2 regions of the Holdemania massiliensis genome follow, and region 1 is predicted to be linked to the other one. Evidence: riboswitches for the same ligand, from Rfam matches in the RefSeq annotation. Region 1 holds a riboswitch; the other holds the start of a gene.

Region 1 (6,043 bases):
ATGATCTGACAAGTCTGGGTGAGTATTATCCGGCAGCCAAGCTGAAAAGCCAGTGGGGCTTTGAAAGCTTCCCGGCCTTTGTTTCCCTGACAATTGCCGATGACGGTACGCAGACCATCAACAATGTTCTCAGCTGGAACAAAGAAGATCCGATTGATGCTGTGAGTCTGAAGCTCTGGATGATTGACAACGGCGTCTGGACAGGTGAAGTTGAAGAACAGGGTGAATTAATTGAACAGCCTGAGTAAGTCCTGAATTTTCAGGGCTTTTCTTTTACTCTCTACATAGAGTCACTTTTTATTTACTTTTTATATCAGGAAACTATTTTCCCATCATAGCTCTGCCCTTATAATCAACTAGATCAGCTGTTTTTGTTTTTACAGAATAGCACTGATTAAATACATTGAAAACAACCTTAATAAAACAGCTGTGCCGTAAATTCACTTTTTTATGTTTCTATTAGAAACAGCTTTTAAAATTTTTAATTTGCTGCGTCATTTTCAACCTTCTATACTTCTCCAGCCTATAAATTTTGTGTTCAAATATTGATATAATATAAAGTAAAAGATAATGAACACTATTTTAATGCACCATTATGAATTGATAAGTCTTGATAATTATCAATAAAATTGACATTATAATTTATTTGTGATATAATAATCACAAAGAACAAGTAATAGGAAGCATCAAGTCATGATACATTTTTACTGAACCAAGAAATAAGTCTTTTAGATATTCCCTATGCCAAACAGATTCAGTGTCTGGATTAAACTGTAACAGAGTTTATGTTAACATGAACATAGGAATGATGAGCTTATAAGCAAATGACTTATTATACGACTGTTGAAGCAGTCTGTTTTTAATAAGTGGTCATGCGTTGAACAAATACAATTGAAAATTGCTATTTGTTCAACTCTATCCAAAATTTCCTGACACAAGAAAGTTTCCAGCAAATCTTTTTCTTTAATTCTGAAAACTATATCCTTAAATAGATTATCCCTCATTATATATAATCAGTTCTACAACTTCATCAAACTTACGATGCCTGAAACAGTGAAAATTGTGGCGTAAGATTAAGAAGACAATGAAACAAAATACTTAAAGATGTGTAATACGCTTCCCTAGGGTTACTTTAATAACCTATTTGGGAAGCGTCATTTTATTATTGAAAGGAAGGAACAAAATGTTAAATTCAGGAGGCAGAAGTCCGCCCTTTTCAGTTTGCTTTAAACTATAGGGAAGGAGGTGAAATAATGGAATATACTCATTGTCAGGATTGTGGAATAATTATCATAATACCTGTATCCAATGAAAATGTTATCTATATCAATACTCCACAGGAAGTCAGAATCATTAGGGATGAAATGGATGATTCATGTGTGCGTATTGTTATCTGTCCTGGTTTTAAGAAAACCAATAAATACAAATTATCATGAAAACAGGTAAAATCATGAATTGTTATTGCCAAAGATCATTTCATAATAACTTTATAATAAAAAGGGGGTTGCCCCTTATTCAGTATCATCCAAATTTTTTAGTGCGTATTCTATGCACTTAACTACCAGTTTGTTTAAAGAAATATTCTTTTCATTGCAGATGATTTCCATTTCTTCAACAAGCTTTTTGGATATACGAAATGTTCTGTTTACATATTCTTCTTTTTCAATTTTGAAACCCATGATATACACCTCCACATAAACAGTAACGTTTTTTAGCAAAGGGATAAACACCTATTATTCAGTGTAATTTACACTTGAATTATGCGTGCTACAATGATAATGTAAAGATACATATAAGGGAGGAAACTAAATATGGAAAACAATACTAACACTTCTTCATTCTTTCAACGGTATAAACTATTCATCATTCTTGGGTCGGTTATTTTAGTAATTGCATTCATTGCTTATAGAATGAATTACATAGACAGCGAAGACTATGCTTTAAAAGAAGGTGGTCTTGATAAAAATGCCTTTGTTCAGGAACTCAAGGGAAGAGCCGAAGGACTTGGATTAAAGAACGTAAAGATCAATACTACATGGAATGCTAACGACAAAATATATGATGTTATCATAGAGTCTTCAAACTTTGAAAATATGTCTTTTGAAAAAATGTTCTCTGTTGAAGACGGAATGCATGGTCGTGTAATTGGAGAGAATTGGCGTTTACGTTATTTCCTTAGTAATGGAAATAAGTACGATATTAATAGCAGTTCCAATAGAGTTAAGAAAAACGGACAGATTATATATGATGATTATGAAAATTCTTCAACTAAGGAAACGCTTGATATCTATAACAGCATTGAAAACACTTACGATTATACTTCATCAAAATTCACGACAGCTTGGGATTATGCTAAAAAGTTAGCCAAGGCCAGTTTGAAATCTCCAAGCAGTGCTAAATTCCAAAAGTCAAGTGAATTAACTATGACTTGTAAGGGAAAAAGCTGTTCAATATCAGCGTATGTGGACGCTGACAACTCATTCGGTGCCAGTATCAGGACATACTTTGTAGTATCCTTTGATATGGAAGTGAGTGTGAGTGGATTGGCTACCTTTACAAATGCACAGTGCGTATTCCTGGAGTAAACCAATTTAAGCGGATCCTGTCCGCTTTTTTATTTATGCACTGCGTTAAGGATTTAAAATTTTTTATGATCTTGTTTTTTTCCGCGGAATAGTCTAAACTCTTGTTGGATGTGCAACTGGCGGATCAGTGGAATAACCACAGGGAGCACAAGCCGGAATCAGCCGACCGCCTGGGCCGGGAATGCATTTCCCGTCATATTTAGGGAGGAAAATTTATGCAAAAAATCTCACTCAAAGACGATCTTCAACAGAACACCTACCCCGGACGGGGCATCGTACTGGGTAAAACGCCAGACGGACGCAAAGCCGTAGCAGCTTATTTTATCATGGGACGCAGTGAAAACAGCCGTAATCGTATTTTTGTCACGGAGGGTCAGGGCATCCGCACGCAGGCCTACGATCCGTCAAAGCTGGTTGATCCATCCTTAATTATTTATGCTCCGGTTCGTGTCTTGGGCAACAAGACCATCGTCACCAACGGTGATCAGACCGATACGATTTATGCCGGCATGGATCGTCAGCTGACTTTTGAACAAGCGCTGCGCAGCCGGGAATTTGAGCCGGATGGGCCGAACTTTACGCCCCGCATTTCAGGGATTCTGCATATTGAAAGCGGCAAGTTCAACTATGCACTGTCCATCTTAAAGAGCAGCGACGGCGATCCGCAGTCCTGCCACCGCTACACCTTTGCTTACGAAAATCCGCTGGCCGGCGAAGGCCATTTCATCCATACCTACATGCATGACGGTGATCCGCTGCCAAGCTTTGAAGGGGAACCAAAACGGGTGGAAATCCTCGATTCACTGGATGCCATGACAGAACTGTTATGGACAAATCTGAATCCTGACAATAAGGTTTCGCTGTTTGTTCGGATGATCGATCTGGCAAGCGGTGAAACAGAAACTCGGATTGTCAATAAACACGCCTAAGACGTTGCTGACAAGAAGTTGAAATCAAATAATAAGGATGCGCTATGGAGAAATTCTGGAAAACAGAAAAACTCATAACGCATCCTTTTTTATAGACCTCAGGACCCAGAATACAGGTCAGCCTTAACAATAACGAAACTTTCAGTATAGCCTTATTCGCTGATCCTGTTTTACTGTTCCAAACTCAATTCCCGAAGTTTAACAAATTCAGGTTGATTGATTATAACCCATGCTTTTTTCGGAAATGAACAGAAACGCAGTACAGAACAGCTAAGATTCCAACGGCCAAGATCAGATAAACCGGACGGGTAAACGAGATGCTTAACGTCTTGCCGAATACGCTTAAGCCAAACATCATGATCAGCTTCGCCGCGATCAAAGTTTTAATAAATTTTGATTCTTCAAAATCAGACAGGCCGAAAGCAATGTTGATGAAGGAACTGGGTGTAAACGGCATTGCGACTAAAATGAACAGCACCGCGGCATTGCGTCCGGCCACCCAATTCAAGGCTTTTTGAATCGAAGTACTGCGGCTGAACCAAGGCATCAGCCGGTGTTTGACAAGCCGCCGGAAAAACAGAAAGACGATCAGCGAACCTAACGTCGTTCCAATCCAGGAATACAGAAACCCCAGTATCGCACCATGGGCGCTGATATTGATCGTCACAATCGCGACTAACGGCAAGGCTGGAATCAAGGATTCCACCAAGGCCAAACAGATTGGAGCCAAGGGTCCCAGATCTTTAAACGCCGAGAGTGCTTCCACCCAGAACTCAACAGTCATGATCCGTTCCAGCCAGAATCGAAGCGTTTCACTCATAAGCACTCAGCCAGCTTCACAACAACCTTTTCACACCATGCCGCCGAACGGACAGAGGCTTTCTGCGCATATTCTTCAAACGTCATTTCATTGCCTGCTTTTAACGTAATGTCGGACAGCGAACGCACAACGACAAACGGAACGCCATAATGTGCAGAGACCTGCGCGATCGACGCGGCTTCCATTTCCGCACACAGCGCCTCAGGGTATTCCTGTTTGATCCTTGCGACCTGTTGTGCGGTATTGACAAAGCAATCGCCGGAAGCAATCGGACCGATCCAGGCCCGGTCATGCTCTTGAATGACCTGGGAAACAGCCTGAACACACCGTTCATCCGCGGCAAAGCAGCACGGGTTATCCAGGCCGAAGCCATGATTCCACCCTGGCACATCCACATCATGATGCGCAATCCGCGTGGAAATGACGACATCCAGAACCTCCTGATTTTCCATTAATCCGCCGGCTGTGCCGATATTGATCACACCGCTGACATCAAAATGTTCCAGCAGCAGCGTGGTACTCATCGCGGCTAACGTTTTGCCGACGCCGCTTTGCGTGACAACCACCGGAACATCAGCCAGCTTTCCGGTATAAAACGGAATCTTCTGAATTGAGCTGGCTTCGACGTCCTCCATCAAGGCCAGCAGCGCGTCGATTTCAACCTTCATCGCTCCGATAATTGCGATCATGCTTTCTTCCTCCCTGCGTAAAATAATTTTTCACCCGGCTGAATTCCCGGCTGAGTAAAATCCGTCATGATTTCTACTTCAAATCCGGCCGCTTCCATTCGCTGAAGCACAGCCTGCGGATCGAAAACAGTCTGGACGTGATGTTCCTCTTTCAGTCCTTCTGACGTCCAGAAAGCAAAGTGCTGATAAATCCGATCCTCATCACTTAAGATCGTCCATTGATACAGCGTATCTTCCAGCACCCCTTCTTCAATATATTCCTCAGTGAACTCTTCCAATCGCTGAGGCGTATGCATATCAAACAACAAAACGCCATGAGGTTCAAGCAATTCCGCAGCTTGATCCATAAACTGTCCCACCTGATCCAGCGACGTCAGATAATTTAAGCTGTCGCAATAGCACACAATGCCTTCCACTGACAGCGCTGTCTGCATGTTCAGCATGTCCATAACACGAAAAGTTACCGCGTCTGGATGGGGTTTCGCCTGAGCTGCCTGAATCATGGCTGGGGATAAGTCAGTCGCATCGACAGTGTACCCTGCTTCGGCTAAGGCAATCGAAATCTCACCGCTGCCGCAGGCCAGCTCCAGCAATGAACACGGTTCAAGATAGCGCCGGGTATAATCCAGCCAGGCTGCCGTGGCTTCCTCATCCTTGACCAAAGCATCATAATAAGCTGCCAGACTGTCATAGCTCATAGCTCGACCTCAATCCGCGGCAGATCACCCCACAGCTTTTCCAGATTATACACCTGCCGTTCTTCGCCGACAAAGACGTGCAGGACAACCTCATACAGATCGACTAACAGCCATCGGCTGCCCTGTCCGCCTTCGACATTGCGGACCGCGAATCCGGCCTTTTCGGCTTCCTCAATCACATGATCGACGATGGAATCAGCCATTCGTTCATTTTTGGCCGAAGCGATCACAAAGTAATCGGTAAACGGGCTGTGACCGCGGAAATCCAGCACGGAAATCGCTTCCGCCAAGCGCTGATCTGCGGCCTTGACCACCAACTGCA
Region 2 (6,043 bases), 1.4 Mb from region 1:
GGCCGACGAGGTTCTTAAGGATCCATTTTTCAGAAAGAATACTGTCCCGGCTGTCATGAAAACCGATATTCGCGAACGAGAAGATGGGTATCTTCTGGATATTGAGCTTCCTGGATTTAAAAAGGAAGAAATCAAAATGGAGCTGGAAGACGGCTATCTGACCATCGCAGCCGCGCACACAGCAAGCAGCGAGGAAAGAAGTGAACAAGGCAAGCTGGTGCGTCAGGAACGTGTCAGCGGCAGCTGCACCCGGACTTACTTTATCGGTGAAGAAATGAACGTCGAGGACATTAAGGCTCGTTATGAAAATGGTGAGCTGAAGGTCTTCGTACCGAAAAAAGACCCGCAGGTCATGCAGACCAAGAAAACGATTTCCATTGATTAACTTCTCTGAGCGATCAGAGTTCAGATCAGGCAGTATCGCATAAGTTGAAAACAGAAAGAGGTGTGATGTATGAGATTACTACCAAGAATGATGTTTGACGACTTCTTTGATGACATGTTTGATGAACCTTTGCTCCATCGCAATGCGATCACCGCAATGCGCTGCGACATTCGTGAGAAGGACGGCAGCTATCTGCTGGATATTGAGCTGCCAGGCTATACCAAAGAAGATATTAAGATGGATTTGGAAAACGGCTATCTGACCGTATCCGCGCTTCGCAATACCAGTAAAGAAGAAAAGGACGATCAGGGCAATGTGATCCGCCAGGAACGTGTCCAAGGCTCCTGCTCCCGCAGCTTCTATGTCGGCGAAGCGATCACGCCGGAAGACATCAAAGCGCACTATGACAACGGTGAATTGAAGATTGTTCTGCCGAAGAAAGACGCGCCGGCAGTGGAAACGAAAAAGACCATCATGATTGAATAATCTAATCTTTAAATCAGCGGTATCCTGGATTCCGCTGGTTTTTTCTTTGTTCAGTTTGGCAATGAACCCAATCAGAAATAAATGAGATCCAAGGTCAAGGGCAGAGGATCAGTCTGCCGCGCTTTTAGTCAGCCGTCAGCCGGATATTTGCGGCTTGGATCAGGCAAGGGAAAGCACAGTACTTATTCTATAAGGAAGAATTGACAGAATCTGATGATTGTCTATCGCTTCCTCCGTCACCATCGGCTATACTTGGACTGTAAACCGTAGAGGAGGGAAAATCAGGTGAATACAATCGAAATCCTAGTCACCTGCCTGGCTTTGTCGCTGGATTGCTTTGTGGTTATGATGGCGCGGGGCGCCGTGATGAATCCGCAGGAACACCGCCGCTCGCTGATTAACAGTTTTATCTTTGCCGGATCGAGCCTGCTGATGATCGTCTTGGGATCGCTGGCCGGTTCCCTGATCAAGAGTCAGCTTGTGCTGCATGTCAATCAGGTGATCGCAGCGCTGATCCTGTTTGCCCTAGGCTGCTTCCTGTTAATTCAGGCCTTTCGGCAAAAAGCCTTTGAAGAACGTCATGATGACAGTTTTAATTACAAAAAAGTCTTATTCCTGGGATTGATCACCAGTGTTGATGTTTTCCTGTTGGGAACCTGCATGACCTTGCTGCAGGCAGATGCCTTTCAGGTGTGCTTAATTTCCACATTGGTAACGCTGGCTTGCGTGGAATTGGGACAGCAGATCGGCTATCGTTTAGGTCTGGCCTATCGCCGGACCATCTTTACAGCCGGCAGCGTGATTCTCTTTCTGATCAGCCTTAAGGTTCTTTTCCAGGTGCTGACGCATCTGCGCTAGGGGGGAGATCATGGAAAAACGGGGGATGATGAAACGCTTTCTGGCAGAAAGCCTGAAAGAGCTCATGCTGCAGAAAAGCTTTGAAAAGATCACGATTAAGCAAATCTGCGATAAAACCGGCGTCATCCGCGCCACGTTTTATAATTATTTTGAAGACAAATACGCAGCTTTAAGTTATATCATTTATCTGGATACTGTCGATACAGCGCTTCCTTATATAGAAAAGAAGCAATTCCAGCAGGCGGTCAAAGCGATGCTTGATAAATTCGTGGAAAGTCGTGAATTTTATCAAATTGCTTTCCGGATCACCGGTCAGAACAGCTTTTCGGATCTGTTTGAAGAAAACGTTCAGCAGTTATTTGCGGAGATGTTCCGCCGTTACGGTCGGACCGAAAAGCTGGGAACGATGACCGAAGATGAACTCGCTGGCTATTTCGGCAACAGTTTATGTTACACGGTCAGTCACTGGCTGTGCCGCAATCGAAACATGGACAGTGAAACATTTTTAAAGCAGTATGGAGCCGTTCTGACCAGTTCCGTCTTTGATTTTCTCGATATGCCTCAAGGCAGTGCCAGCGGTTTGTAAGCCTTCGTGAGAGAAAATAATCGAACTGTCTGAAATGTGGAAAACTTCATGGAAGAAGGCTTGACAGGGGAGTGGAAGCGTGATAATTTTTAAACAGTTAACCGACTGACGGAAGTGGAATTGACCACAGGGAAGTTAATGCAGAACAGAGCCGACCGTCTGGGCCATTAAGGACCAGCAGTGCGGCTTTTTTTCGTAAAAGGAGGAAAAAAGATGAAAGAGTATGAGCTGAAATACGGATGCAATCCCAACCAGAAACCAGCCAGCGTCGACATTGAAGAGGGAGATCTGCCGTTTACGGTACTGAATGGCCGTGCCGGGTATATCAATTTGCTGGATGCCCTCAATGCTTGGCAGCTTGTCAAAGAATTGAAAGAAGCAACCGGAATGGCGGCCGCTGCTTCATTTAAGCATGTATCTCCCGCCGGCGCCGCGATTGGCCTGCCGTTGGACGACACCATGAAAAAAATCTACTTCTGTGAAGACACGGAGCTTTCGCCGATTGCCTGTGCGTACATCCGCGCCCGCGGGGCAGACCGCATGTCTTCTTACGGCGATTTCGCCGCCCTGTCAGAAGAATGTGATGAAACCACGGCCCGTTTCCTGTCAAAGGAAGTTTCTGATGGTGTTATCGCTCCTTCCTACAGTGAGAAAGCGCTGGAAATTCTGCGGGCTAAACGCAAGGGGACCTACCTTGTCTTGCAGATGGATGCGAATTATATGCCGAAAGCGATGGAAAGCAAAGAAGTTTACGGGGTACGTTTTCATCAGCAGCGCAATGATGTGAAGATTGATGAGAGTCTGCTTCAAAACATCGTATCGGAAAATAAAGAATTGCCGGAAGCGGCCAGACGAGATCTGCTGATCGCGATGATTACGGCTAAATATACGCAGTCCAATTCGGTTGTTTACGCGAAGGACGGTCAGGCGATCGGAATCGGCGCTGGCCAGCAATCCCGCATCCACTGCACACGAATGGCCGGCAACAAGGCGGATATCTGGCATCTGCGTCAGCATCCGAAAGTGCTGAATCTGCCGTTTAAAGAGAAGATCCGCAGAGCTGACCGCGATAATGCGATCGACGTGTATATTTCCGATGAATGGGAAGATTTGCTGCGGGAGGGCAGCTGGCAGGAAGCTTTCACGGAAAAGCCGGAAGTGCTGACCGCGGAAGAAAAGAAAGCCTGGCTGGCATCGGTCAGCGGGGTATCCCTGGCATCAGATGCGTTCTTCCCGTTTGGTGATAATATAGAACGGGCTCGCAAGAGCGGCGTTTCATACATCGTGGAAGCCGGCGGTTCTGTGCGTGACGATCATGTCATTGATACCTGCAACCGATATGGGATCGTGCTGATTTTCAACGGTGTCCGTCTGTTCCATCATTAAACCGCTTCTTTCCGTCGGTTAGCCTTAGTTAGTGCTGGGGTTCAGGCGGACAGAAGAAGTGCAGAAAATTTCGAGAATGAAGAAAAAGGATATTCCGATCAGAAGGCTGTTTAGCTTGCGGCTGAGAAATGGGATATCCTTTCTTTATGAAAGTACTGGTTCAGCATCCTGACAATCGAAGAACAGAATGGGAACAGAATTACAGGGATTGGCAGGTAGCGCGACATAATAACAAGAACCAACAAGACAGGAAAAACGCACAAATAGAGAATCAGAAAGGAATTCAAAAACAAAAGGACCCAGGAATGAAATCCTTAACGAATTCATAAAAGCCCTTGAAAATAAGGCGTTGTTACGAATTTCAAGCAGGCGGAGTCAAGGCGGAATGCAAAAAGCCGATAAAAAAATGAAAAAACTTTAAAAAGTTGTTGACAGAAAACAGTGGGTTTGGTAATATAAATGAGCACCTCGCGAGAGGGCGTCGATCTTTGAAAACTAAACAGGAAGAAAAGCACAAAAATACAACGTCAATTCATAAAGAATCTGTCTTAGGACAGAGGATATAAAACGAGCTAAACAAACTCGAACAAATGGAGAGTTTGATCCTGGCTCAGGATGAACGCTGGCGGCGTGCCTAATACATGCAAGTCGAACGCTTTGTAAAGGAGCTTGCTTCTTTACGAGGAGTGGCGAACGGGTGAGTAATACATAAGCAATCTGCCCATCGGCCTGGGATAACAGTTGGAAACGACTGCTAATACCGGATAGGTTAGTTTCTGGCATCAGGGACTAATTAAAGTTGGGATACAACACGGATGGATGAGCTTATGGCGTATTAGCTAGTAGGTGAGGTAACGGCCCACCTAGGCGATGATACGTAGCCGACCTGAGAGGGTGACCGGCCACATTGGGACTGAGACACGGCCCAAACTCCTACGGGAGGCAGCAGTAGGGAATTTTCGGCAATGGGCGAAAGCCTGACCGAGCAACGCCGCGTGAGTGAAGAAGGCCTTCGGGTTGTAAAGCTCTGTTGTGAAGGAAGAACGGCTCATAGAGGGAATGCTATGGGAGTGACGGTACTTTACCAGAAAGCCACGGCTAACTACGTGCCAGCAGCCGCGGTAATACGTAGGTGGCGAGCGTTATCCGGAATTATTGGGCGTAAAGGGTGCGCAGGCGGTTTGAAAAGTTTAAGGTGAAAGCGTGGGGCTTAACCCCATACAGCCTTAGAAACTGTCAGACTAGAGTACAGGAGAGGGCAATGGAATTCCATGTGTAGCGGTAAAATGCGTAGATATATGGAGGAACACCAGTGGCGAAGGCGGTTGCCTGGCCTGTAACTGACGCTCATGCACGAAAGCGTGGGGAGCAAATAGGATTAGATACCCTAGTAGTCCACGCCGTAAACGATGAGAACTAAGTGTTGGGGAAACTCAGTGCTGCAGTTAACGCAATAAGTTCTCCGCCTGGGGAGTATGCACGCAAGTGTGAAACTCAAAGGAATTGACGGGGGCCCGCACAAGCGGTGGAGTATGTGGTTTAATTCGACGCAACGCGAAGAACCTTACCAGGTCTTGACATATCAGGCAAAGGCATAGAGATATGCTGGAGGTTATCCTGAATACAGGTGGTGCATGGTTGTCGTCAGCTCGTGTCGTGAGATGTTGGGTTAAGTCCCGCAACGAGCGCAACCCTTGTCTTTAGTTACTAACATTAAGTTGAGGACTCTAGAGAGACTGCCGGTGACAAACCGGAGGAAGGTGGGGATGACGTCAAATCATCATGCCCCTTATGACCTGGGCTACACACGTACTACAATGGCGGATACAACGAGAAGCAAGACAGCAATGTGGAGCAAACCTCAGAAAGTCCGTCTCAGTTCGGATTGAAGTCTGCAACCCGACTTCATGAAGCCGGAATCGCTAGTAATCGCGGATCAGCATGCCGCGGTGAATACGTTCTCGGGCCTTGTACACACCGCCCGTCAAACCATGAGAGTTGGCAATACCCGAAGCCGGTGGCCTAACCCGTAAGGGAGGGAGCCGTCGAAGGTAGGGCTGATGATTGGGGTTAAGTCGTAACAAGGTATCCCTACGGGAACGTGGGGATGGATCACCTCCTTTCTAAGGAGAAAGACGAGAAAAGTTGGATTTTGTGGAAAAGTAAGTCTGTTTAGTTTTGAGAGATCGAAAGATTTCTCAGTGCAGTGATTGTTCTTTGAAAACCGAATAACAGAAAACAGATAGAAAGACATGATCTTTCTGAAAAGTTGAAAAGATTTCAAAAATCAGAACAAGATATTTGAAGTTGAACGTTGAACAGTTCTTAAGAAAGAAAAGCGT

Evidence for each region. Region 1 has a riboswitch for ZMP and ZTP ahead of MCG46_RS06830 (IMP cyclohydrolase). Riboswitches for the same ligand answer to the same signal wherever they lie in the genome.
Region 2: linked by a shared signal. The riboswitch ahead of MCG46_RS00720 (phosphoribosylaminoimidazolecarboxamide formyltransferase) and the one ahead of MCG46_RS06830 (IMP cyclohydrolase) in region 1 are both predicted to bind ZMP and ZTP.

The regions. Positions count from the first base shown of each region.
Region 1 is NZ_JAKNTK010000001.1:1,524,487-1,530,529, reverse strand. Features, by position in the region: gene MCG46_RS06850 (hypothetical protein) at 1-248, shown strand, start outside; gene MCG46_RS06845 (hypothetical protein) at 1,254-1,436, shown strand; gene MCG46_RS06840 (hypothetical protein) at 1,512-1,679, opposite strand; gene MCG46_RS06835 (hypothetical protein) at 1,812-2,585, shown strand; ZMP/ZTP riboswitch at 2,688-2,768, shown strand; gene MCG46_RS06830 (IMP cyclohydrolase) at 2,801-3,514, shown strand; gene MCG46_RS06825 (TVP38/TMEM64 family protein) at 3,735-4,334, opposite strand; gene MCG46_RS06820 (5'-methylthioadenosine/adenosylhomocysteine nucleosidase) at 4,331-5,023, opposite strand; gene MCG46_RS06815 (class I SAM-dependent DNA methyltransferase) at 5,020-5,721, opposite strand; gene rsfS (ribosome silencing factor) at 5,718-6,043, opposite strand, start outside.
Region 2 is NZ_JAKNTK010000001.1:153,670-159,712, forward strand. Features, by position in the region: gene MCG46_RS00700 (Hsp20/alpha crystallin family protein) at 1-385, shown strand, start outside; gene MCG46_RS00705 (Hsp20/alpha crystallin family protein) at 455-871, shown strand; gene MCG46_RS00710 (manganese efflux pump MntP family protein) at 1,157-1,729, shown strand; gene MCG46_RS00715 (TetR/AcrR family transcriptional regulator C-terminal domain-containing protein) at 1,740-2,315, shown strand; ZMP/ZTP riboswitch at 2,407-2,487, shown strand; gene MCG46_RS00720 (phosphoribosylaminoimidazolecarboxamide formyltransferase) at 2,529-3,701, shown strand; rRNA gene MCG46_RS00725 (16S ribosomal RNA) at 4,289-5,824, shown strand.